Regions from separate parts of the Kitasatospora sp. NPDC058115 genome, predicted to be linked through region 1. Evidence: riboswitches for the same ligand, from Rfam matches in the RefSeq annotation. Region 1 holds a riboswitch; each other region holds the start of a gene.

Region 1 (3,269 bases):
GCGGAGGACGCCTCGGCGTGGAACCGGCGCGGGATCCGGCCGGCCCGGTGGGCGAGGCGGCCGGCCTCGGCGGCGTGCCGCATCGCGTCGGCCATCAGCACCGGGTCCTGGGCCCGGGTGACGGCGGACGCCAGCATCACCGCGGCGCAGCCCAGCTCCATCGCCAGCGCCACGTCCGAGGCGGTCCCGGCGCCGGCGTCCAGGATCACCGGGACGCCCGCGCCCTCCACGATCAGCTGGAAGTTGTGCGGGTTGCGGATGCCGAGGCCGGAGCCGATCGGCGAGCCCAGCGGCATGATCGCCGCGCAGCCGACGTCCTCCAGCTTGCGGGCCAGCACCGGGTCGTCGTTGGTGTACGGCAGCACGGTGAAGCCGTCGTCGACCAGCGTCTCGGCGGCGTCCAGCAGCTCGATCGGGTCCGGCAGGAGGGTCCGCTCGTCGGCGATCACCTCCAGCTTCACCCAGTCCGTGCCGAGCGCCTCGCGGGCCAGCCGGGCCGTCAGCACGGCCTCGCCGGCGGTGAAGCAGCCGGCCGTGTTGGGCAGCACCCGGATGCCGTTGCGGGTCAGCACGTCGAGCACCGAGCCCCGGGTGCCGGCGTCCACCCGGCGCATCGCCACCGTGGTCAGCTCGGTGCCGGACACCCGGAGCGCCTGCTCCAGGACCTCCAGGCTGGGGGCGCCGCCGGTGCCCATGATCAGCCGGGAGGAGAAGGACGTCCCGGCGATGGTGAGAAGGTCGTCGGCCATCGGTCAGCCCCCCTGGACGGCGGTGAGGATCTCGATCCGGTCGCCCGCCGACAGCGGCGTGCGCGGCCATTCGGCACGCGGCACCACGGCCTCGTTCAGCGCGGCCGCGACGCCGGAGTGCGCCTGGCTGAGGGTGGCGACCACCTCGGCGAGGGTGGTCGAGGCGGGCACCTCGCGGGGCTCGCCGTTGACGCTCAGGGGGATGTCGCTCGTGCGGGGGCTCATGCCGGGACCTTCGTGAATCGGGTGGGGGAGAACGGGAGGGCGAGCTCCGGCAGGGTGCCGGTGGCCAGGTACTCGGCCAGCACGTCGCCGGTGACGGGCGTCAGCAGGACGCCGTTGCGGTAGTGGCCGGTGGCGGCGACCAGCCCGGGCAGCGCGGTCGGGCCGAGCAGCGGCGCGTTGTCCGGCGAGCCGGGCCGCAGCCCGGCGCCGGTCTCCACCAGTGGCAGCTCGGTGATGCCGGGGACCAGCTCGTGCGCGTCGCGCAGCAGCTCGTACACCCCGCCGGCGGTCACCGTGGTGTCGTGGCCCTGCTCCTCGGTGGTCGCGCCGACCACCAGCTCGCCGTTCTCGCGCGGCACCAGGTAGAGGTGGCCGCCGCGGACGACGGCGCGCACGTTGCGGGAGAGGAACGGCCGGTACGCCTCGGGCACCCGCAGCCGCAGCACCTGGCCCTTGACCGGGCGGATGGCGGGCAGCACGCCCGGGGGCAGGCCGGGCAGCAGATGGCTGCGCGAGCCGGCCGCGAGCACGACCCGGTCGGCGGTGACGCTCTCCCCGGTGGCCAGCCGGGCGCCGGTCGCCCGGTCGTGCTCGACCAGCAGCTCGGCGGCCTCGGTGCGGTGCACCACCACGCCGGTGCGCCCGCACGCGTGCAGCAGGGCCTCGGCCAGCCGGCGGCCGTCGACCTGGTGGTCGTCGGTGACGTGCAGGCCGCCGCGCACGCCGGGGGCGAGCATCGGCTCCAGCCGGCGGGCCTCGCGACCGGTGAGCCACTGCGAGTCCAGGCCCAGCCGCTGGTGGAAGGCGTGCAGCTCGCGCAGCTCGGCGCGGTCGTCGGAATCCAGGGCGACGGCCAGGGTGCCGCACCGGCGGTAGCCGGTGTCCGTGCCACCGCTCGCCTCGGTGAGTTCGGCGGCGAAGGCCGCGTACCGCTCGTTGGAGGCCATCCCGAGGCGCAGCAGCGGCTCCTCGCCGTACTGGAGTTCGGTGACCGGGGCGAGCATGCCCGCCGCGACCTGGGCGGCGCCGTGGCCCGGCCGGGGGTCGACCACGACGACGCGCAGTCCGCGCTGGGCCGCCCGCCAGGCGACGACGAGTCCGATGATCCCACCGCCGATGACCAGCACCTCGGCGTGGGCGCCCCGTCCCAGGCGTGTCAAAGCTGTTCTCCCTTCGCCGGAATGACCCGGATCAGGTTCGGACGGTCGCAGGCCGTGCCAGCCCGCCTCTCAGCCCGGTGCGCCGGGCTCCCGTGATGGTGCCCCCACCTTAACTCCGGGCGGCGTCGCCCCTGAAGGCGCCCGCGAAGGGGGCGGCCCGGACGGGCCCCGGGGCCCGTCGTCGGGCCCCCGCCTGCCGGGCGGCGCGCCGCCGGCCCTGCGGCCGGGAGGTGCCCCCCGCCTCCGCTTCGGGACGCACGCACCCGGACGCCGCCCGGCCCGCCCTCCGGGCGGACGACGACGGGGGTGTGAGGACGAGCCCTCGGTCCGGAGAGCTCGGACCGGGCTCAGTACAGTGACGGCGTGGCTGAGCTGAGCGGAACGGGACAGACGGATCGGGTGGTCGTGGTCGGCGCCGGGCTGGCCGGGGCGCAGTGCGCCGCGGTGCTGCGGCGCGACGGCTTCCAGGGGCGGATCACGCTGGTCGGCGAGGAGCCGCACGCGCCGTACGACCGGCCGCCGCTCTCCAAGGACGTCCTGCTCGGCAAGGCCGACAGCACCGCCCTGGACCTCGACTTCGCCGGGCTCGACGTCGAACTGCTGACCGGCCGCCGGGCCACCGGCCTCACCCCCGGCGGCCCCGGCGGCGCGGGCGTGCTGCACACCGACGCCGGGAACGAGCCGTACGCCGCGCTGGTGATCGCCACCGGCGCCGAGCCGCGCGCCCTGCCCGGCGCCGAGCGCGCCCACCTGCTGCACAACCTGGACGACGCGCTCGCGCTGCGCGCCCTGCTCCGCCCCGGCCTGCGCCTGGTGCTGGTCGGCGCGGGCTGGATCGGCGCCGAGGTGGCCACCGCCGCCCGGACGGCCGGCTGCGAGGTGACCGTCGTCGAGGCCGGCCCGGCGCCCGTCCCCGGCGCGCTGCCCGCGGAGGTCGGCCGGGCGATGGCCGCCTGGTACGCCGAGGCCGGGGTGGACCTGCGCTGCGGCACCGGCGTCGCCGCCGTCGAGCCGGGCGCGGTGCTGCTCGCCGACGGCTCGCACCTGCCCGCCGACGAGGTGGTGGTCGGCATCGGCGCCCGCCCGGCCACCGGCTGGCTGTCCGGCACCGGGGTCGCCCTGGACGCGGCCGGCG
Region 2 (3,269 bases), on a different contig from region 1:
GCGTGGTGCGGGTCGTCGTGGGCGAGACATCGGGGCTGGTCACGCCCTACACGATAGGCCGCGGACATGGCGAGGAGGCGAAGACCGCCCCAACCCGGGGGGCCGTCTTCGCCTCCGTGCCGGTGGCCCGGCGGGCGTCAGCGCGCGGCGGCGGCCCGGCCCCGGGTGAGCGGGGTGAGCGCCCAGGTGGCCAGGGCCGGCACCAGGAAGCCGAACAGTGAGGCCGAGGTCCACTCCTGCGGCGTGAAGTGCAGCGCCTCCTGCACGGACGTCCAGAGGTCCGTCCACCAGCCGGCCACCGCGGTCGGCGCGATCAGCTGGTAGGTGGCGAAGCCCAGCGCCCACGGCAGCAGCATCAGCCAGCGGGACGGCGCGTCGGCGGAGAGGTCCCAGCCGCGCCGCCCGGCGCCGAGGAAGTAGTCCACCGCCAGCACCGCGAACATCGGGACGAAGACCGAGCCGATCAGCCCCAGGAAGGCGTAGTACGAGTCGGTGAACTCGGTGATCTGCAGCGCGAGCACGGTGATCAGCACGCCGGTCGCGCCGGTCAGCACCCGGCGGTCGGCCTTCGGCAGCAGGTTGTGGATCGACATCGCGGTCGAGTACACGTTGGCGAAGGACTGGTCGGTCTCGCGCAGCACCAGCACCAGCAGGAACAGCCAGCCGGCCCAGACGCCCAGGAAGGAGTCGAAGATCCGCTCCGGGTCCCCGTCCGCCTGCAGCAGCGCCATCAGCCCGAGCACGTAGCACCAGACCTGCGCCACCGTGTAGCCGGAGAAGCTGCCCCAGAACGCCGAGCGCGGGGTGCGCGAGTGCCGGGTGTAGTCGGCGGCGAGCGGCACGAAGGAGATCGACACCGCGATCATCGCGTCCGTCGCCGGCAGGAAGCCGTGCCAGTTGCCCGCGCCCGGGTCCGGGACGCCGTTGCGGCCGAGCTGGACGGTGAAGTACACCATCGCGACGGCCACCGCGGCCGCGACGAAGCGGCGCAGCACCGCGATCGCGCCGAGCGGCCAGATGGTCAGCGCGGTGGTCAGCGCGCCGGCCAGCACGACGAAGGCCCAGCGGTAGCCCTCGGTGCCGGTGACGGTCTGCGCGCCGAGCGCGATCGTCAGCAGCTCGTAGACGCCCCAGCCGATGCACTGGACGATGTTGAGCACCGTCGGCACGTAGGACAGCCGGGTGCCGAACAGACCGCGCAGGTTCGCCATGGCGGGTGCGCCGGTGCGCGCGCCGATCAGCGCGGCCACGCCGAGCATCGCGGTGCCGACCACGGTGCCGGTCACGATCGCGGTGACGGCGGCGGCCAGCGACAGCTCGCTGCCCTTGGCGCCGAGCACGGTCGCGGCGGTGGTGAAGCCGATCAGCGAGACGCCGAGGTTCATCCAGAGCGCGAAGTGGTCGCGGAAGCCCAGCGTGCGGGGCGGTTCGGTGTCCAGCACCAGCGGCGCCTCGGCCCGGGCCGGGGGCTCCAGGACGGCGGTGGCCGACGCGGCGGCGCCGCCCGGGGAACCGGGGGCGGTGCCCGCGGCGTCCCGGGAGGGGGGGACGCCCGGGGACGAGGGCGCGCCGGAGGACGAGGATGGCGAAGCAGGCGGCATGGCCGATATCTCCCTACGCCGGCATTACCCGGACAGGTTCCGGCGGTCTGCGCCCCCTCGACGGCCGTCCACGGGGTCCGTGGCGTACGGTCGACCGGCGCACTCTCAGCCTGGTGGGTCCAAGCTCCCGCGTGTCAGTTCGGAGCGACAGGCTAGTCGGCGCGGGGGAGAACGCCAAGGCGGTGGGTTCGTGCGCGGCGCTGCGCCGGCCGTCGGGACCGGCTAAGGATTCTTATGAGTTCTTCAGAAGGGTCCTTACGGCAATCGAATCGGGTGTGCGAAAAACTATGGTTGTTGGTCCTGTCAGCTATGGAGGTCGTCCGTGAGCACCGAGCGCGAGGTTGGGTCCACCGGGCCGCAGGGGGAGCAGCCCTCCGTCGGCCAGGGGGTGGCGGGTTCCGCTTCTGACGGTCCGGCGCAGCAGCCTGCGGCCGGTCCCGCCCCCGCAACGACGCCCGCGGCCGACCAGCCGTCCCAGCCGGCCGAGGGGGGCTCCGGCGGGTTCACGCCCACGCTGGCGTTCGGCAAGCTCCCGGCCCCGGAGCCGGCCGACGCCCCCGAGCCCGCGGCCCCGGCCGCCGAGGCCGGTTACCTCGACGCCCCGCCGCCGGTCCTGCCGCCCGCCGCGCCCGCGGCCCCGGCCCCGGCCGCACCGGCCGCCGCCCCGTACGGCGGCAACCCGTACGCCACCCCGGCCCCGGGCACCCCGGTGCCCCCGGCGCTCGTCGCGCACGACCCGTACGCCGCGCCGGGCGCCCCGCAGGGCCCGGGCGCGACCGGCCAGCACCACCACCCGTTCGGCGCCGGCCAGCCGCTCGGCGGCTGGGGCGCCCCGCACGACATCACCCCCGGCGCCCCCGGTGCGCCCGGTGCGCCCGGCGGTCCCGGCGGGCCGCTCGGCTACCCGGGCGAGTACCCCGGCGCGCCCGTCCCCGGCGGCCCGCGCAAGAAGCGCGGCGGCCTGATCGCCCTGGTCGCGGCCGTCGCCCTGGTGGCCGGCGTGGCCGGCGGCGCGGTCGGCGTGGCCGTCGCGGACCGCGACGGTTCCACCGTCAGCGCCAAGAACGACCGCAGCTCCACCACGGTCCAGGCCAACAACACCCAGAAGAACGAGCCCGCCCCGGGCTCGGTCGCCGGCATCGCCCAGAAGGCGCTGCCCAGCGTCGTCACCATCAAGGCCCAGGGCAACGGCGAGTCCGGCACCGGTACCGGCTTCGTCTTCGATACCGAGGGCCACATCCTCACCAACAACCACGTGGTCGCCCCGGCCTCCGCGGGCGGCAAACTGACCGTCAAGTTCGCCGACGGCTCCTCCTACAACGCCTCCGTGCTGGGCCGCGCCGAGGGCTACGACGTGGCCGTCATCAAGCTCGACAGCCCGCCCAAGGGCAAGCTGACGCCGCTTCCGCTGGCCGACTCCGACAAGGTCAACGTCGGCGACTCCACCATCGCCATCGGTGCCCCGTACGGCCTGGAGTCCACCGTCACCACCGGCATCATCAGCGCCAAGGACCGCCCGGTCGCCTCCGGCGACGAGACCGGCGCGCAGGCCTCCTACATGAACGCGCTGCAGACCGACGCCTCGATCAACCCCGGCAACTCGGGCGGTCCGCTGCTGGACTCCGGCGGCGGCGTGATCGGCATCAACTCGGCGATCCAGTCCAACAC
Region 3 (3,269 bases), on a different contig from region 1:
TCGATCTGGAGCTGCTGCTCCTTGCGCCGTGCCTCCAGCTCGGCGACCCGGGTCTCCTGGACCACCACCTCCTGCCGGGCGGCGGCGTCGGCGAGCGGACCGGCCTGCCGGGCGCGGGCGTTGGCGGTGTCCTTCTCGGCCTGGTACGAGGACTGCTGGATCTCGCTGTTGCGGGTCGCCTCGGCCTTGCGGGCGGCGGCCTCCTGTTCGGCCTCGGTGGCCAGCCGGTCCGCCTCGGCCTGGGCGATCCGGGCGTCGCGCTGGACGGCGGCGGCGTGCGGGATGGCGAGGTTCTTGATGTAGCCGGTCGGGTCGATGATCTCCTGGATCTGCAGGGTGTCGATGATCAGCCCGAGCTTCTCCATCTCCAGCCCCGAGGCGGCCCGGGTCTCACCGGTGAGCCGCTCGCGGTCGCGGATCATGTCCTCGACGGTGAGCCCGCCGACGATCGAGCGCAGGTGGCCGGCGAAGACGTTGTGGACGCGCTGGCTGATCAGCTTCTGCTGGTCCAGGAAGCGGCGGGCGGCGTTGGCGATCGACACGTCGTCGTCGCCGACCTTGAAGATCACCACGCCCTTCACCCGCACCGGGATGCCCTGCGTGGTGACGCACTCGACGTTCAGCTCGGCCTCGTTGAGGTCCAGCGAGAGCCGCCGGACCCCCTGCAGGCCCGGGGTGACGAGGGTGCCGCGCCCGGTGACGATCCGGAAACCCAGGCCGTCGCCGACCCCCTCGGTGCGGTGCCGGGAGCCGGAGATGATCAGTGCCTCGTTCGGCTCGGCCACCCGCCACATGAGTTTGAAGAGCGTGACCCCGATGATCAGTGCCGCGGCGGCTGCCCCGGCGATGACGTATCCCATGGTTCAACTCCCCCTTCGGGCGCAGGAGATGCGCCGATTCGGATTGTCCGCCCGGGCCGGGGCCCGGGGAAAGGGAAGTGACATGACGCACCGTCACAAGCTCGTCACCAGAGGGTCATCGGAGCGTCACGGCCCGATCGGCGCGACATAGACCGTCCTCGGCGGCTGGTACTCGATCACCACCACCGGCGTCCCGACCGTCAGCCGCTCGCCCGGCACGGCCAGGTAGGCGAGGAACGCCTCGGTGCCCTGACGCTCCGGCACGTGCACCATCACCTCGCCGACCAGCCCCGCGCCAACCGCCCCGGTGACCCGCCCCGTGCTCCCGACCACGCCGGCCTCCTCGCCTCGTCAGCTACGGGGCCAGTCTGCCCGCCGCGGCGCCTTCGCGCCCCCCGTTCACCGTCCGGACCTCGCGGTTCCTCCTCCCGGACCCGCTCTGGACCTCCGGCGATCGGCTCGCTACGGTGTTGGACGTCATGCGCGGGCAACACCGCCTGCGGACGCGGGAGCTCGGAGCACCGGGCTGAGAGGGCGCTGAACGGGACGTCGAGGGACGGACCGGCGGCTGCGTCGACCGCAGGAACCTGACCGGGTAATGCCGGCGTAGGGAGTTTGAGGTCCGATGACCACCTTCGATGCACAGCCGCAGTCTGCCCGGACCCCGTCCGGCTCCGGGGCCGCCGTCACCAGCGCGGGCACCGGCTACCCCACCCCGGCCTGGCGCAAGGCCCACCGCGAGGGGTCCCGCCCCGATCTGCGCGTCCCGTACCGCGAGGTCGTGCTCACCAACGGCAGGACCGTCCCGCTGTACGACACCTCCGGGCCGTACACCGACCCGGAGTACCGCGCCGACGTGCGGCGCGGCCTGCCGGCCCTGCGCGACGCCTGGATCCGCCAGCGCGGCGACGTCGAGGAGTACGACGGCCGCGAGTCCCGCCCCGAGGACGACGGCATCCGGCACACCGCGCCGCGCGGCGGCGACCTGCGCAACCTCGACGCCGTCTTCCCCGGCCGCCCGCGCCGCCCGCTGCGCGGCCGCGACGGCGCCGCGGTCACCCAGCTCGGGTACGCCAAGCGCGGCATCGTCACCCCCGAGATGGAGTTCGTGGCCCTGCGCGAGGGCCTGGAGCCGGAGTTCGTCCGCGCCGAGGTCGCCCGCGGCCGCGCCGTCATCCCGGTCAACGTGAACCACCCCGAGGTCGAGCCGGCGATCATCGGCACCAACTTCCTGGTGAAGATCAACGCCAACATCGGCAACTCCGCCGTGACCTCCTCGATCGAGGAGGAGGTGGAGAAGATGACCTGGGCCACCCGCTGGGGCGCCGACACCGTCATGGACCTCTCCACCGGCCGCAACATCCACACCACCCGCGAGTGGATCCTGCGCAACTCCCCCGTGCCGATCGGCACCGTGCCGCTCTACCAGGCGCTGGAGAAGGTCGACGGCAGGGCCGAGGAGCTGAGCTGGGACGTCTACCGCGACACCGTCATCGAGCAGTGCGAGCAGGGCGTCGACTACATGACCGTGCACGCCGGCGTGCTGCTGCGCTACGTGCCGCTGACCGCCCGCCGCAAGACCGGCATCGTCTCGCGCGGCGGCTCGATCATGGCCGCCTGGTGCCTGGCGCACCACCGGGAGAACTTCCTCTACACCAACTTCGAGGAGCTCTGCGACATCCTCGCGCGCTACGACGTCACCTTCTCCCTCGGTGACGGCCTGCGCCCCGGCTCGATCGCCGACGCCAACGACGAGGCGCAGTTCGCCGAGCTGCAGACCCTGGGCGAGCTGGGCCGGATCGCCCGCGCCAAGGACGTCCAGGTGATGATCGAGGGCCCGGGCCACGTCCCGATGCACAAGATCAAGGAGAACATGGATCTCCAGAAGGAGATCTGCGACGAGGCCCCCTTCTACACCCTGGGCCCGCTCACCACCGACGTCGCGCCCGGCTACGACCACATCACCTCGGGCATCGGCGCCGCGATGATCGCCTGGTGGGGCACCGCGATGCTCTGCTACGTCACCCCGAAGGAGCACCTGGGCCTGCCCAACCGGGACGACGTGAAGACCGGCGTCATCACCTACAAGATCGCCGCCCACGCCGCCGACCTCGCCAAGGGCCACCCCGGCGCCCAGGCCTGGGACGACGCCCTCTCCGACGCCCGCTTCGAGTTCCGCTGGGAGGACCAGTTCAACCTGGCCCTCGACCCGGAGACGGCCCGCGCCTTCCACGACGAGACCCTCCCCGCCGAGCCCGCCAAGACCGCCCACTTCTGTTCGATGTGCGGCCCGAAGTTCTGCTCGATGAAGATCTCCCAGAAGATCCGCGACGAGCACGGCGACGGTGCCACCGCCGTCGAGTCCGGCTACGACGCCGAGGCCCTCGCGGGCATGGCCGAGAAGTCCGC

The links. A riboswitch is a leader RNA that binds a small molecule or an ion and turns the genes downstream of it on or off. The one in region 1 is predicted to bind thiamine pyrophosphate.
Region 2: another riboswitch for thiamine pyrophosphate. It lies ahead of ACFVVL_RS29815 (purine-cytosine permease family protein); the one in region 1 lies ahead of thiO (glycine oxidase ThiO).
Region 3: another riboswitch for thiamine pyrophosphate. It lies ahead of thiC (phosphomethylpyrimidine synthase ThiC); the one in region 1 lies ahead of thiO (glycine oxidase ThiO).

Annotation. Positions count from the first base shown of each region.
Region 1 covers NZ_JBHVTL010000008.1:95,296-98,564, forward strand. The annotation lists gene ACFVVL_RS10930 (thiazole synthase) at 1-749, opposite strand, end outside; gene thiS (sulfur carrier protein ThiS) at 753-974, opposite strand; gene thiO (glycine oxidase ThiO) at 971-2,134, opposite strand; TPP riboswitch at 2,126-2,238, opposite strand; gene ACFVVL_RS10945 (NAD(P)/FAD-dependent oxidoreductase) at 2,498-3,269, shown strand, end outside.
Region 2 covers NZ_JBHVTL010000033.1:26,211-29,479, reverse strand. The annotation lists gene ACFVVL_RS29820 (glycerophosphodiester phosphodiesterase family protein) at 1-43, opposite strand, end outside; gene ACFVVL_RS29815 (purine-cytosine permease family protein) at 138-1,601, opposite strand; TPP riboswitch at 1,594-1,742, opposite strand; gene ACFVVL_RS29810 (trypsin-like peptidase domain-containing protein) at 1,924-3,269, shown strand, end outside.
Region 3 covers NZ_JBHVTL010000017.1:156,977-160,245, forward strand. The annotation lists gene ACFVVL_RS19810 (SPFH domain-containing protein) at 1-860, opposite strand, end outside; gene ACFVVL_RS19815 (hypothetical protein) at 987-1,193, opposite strand; TPP riboswitch at 1,356-1,490, shown strand; gene thiC (phosphomethylpyrimidine synthase ThiC) at 1,486-3,269, shown strand, end outside.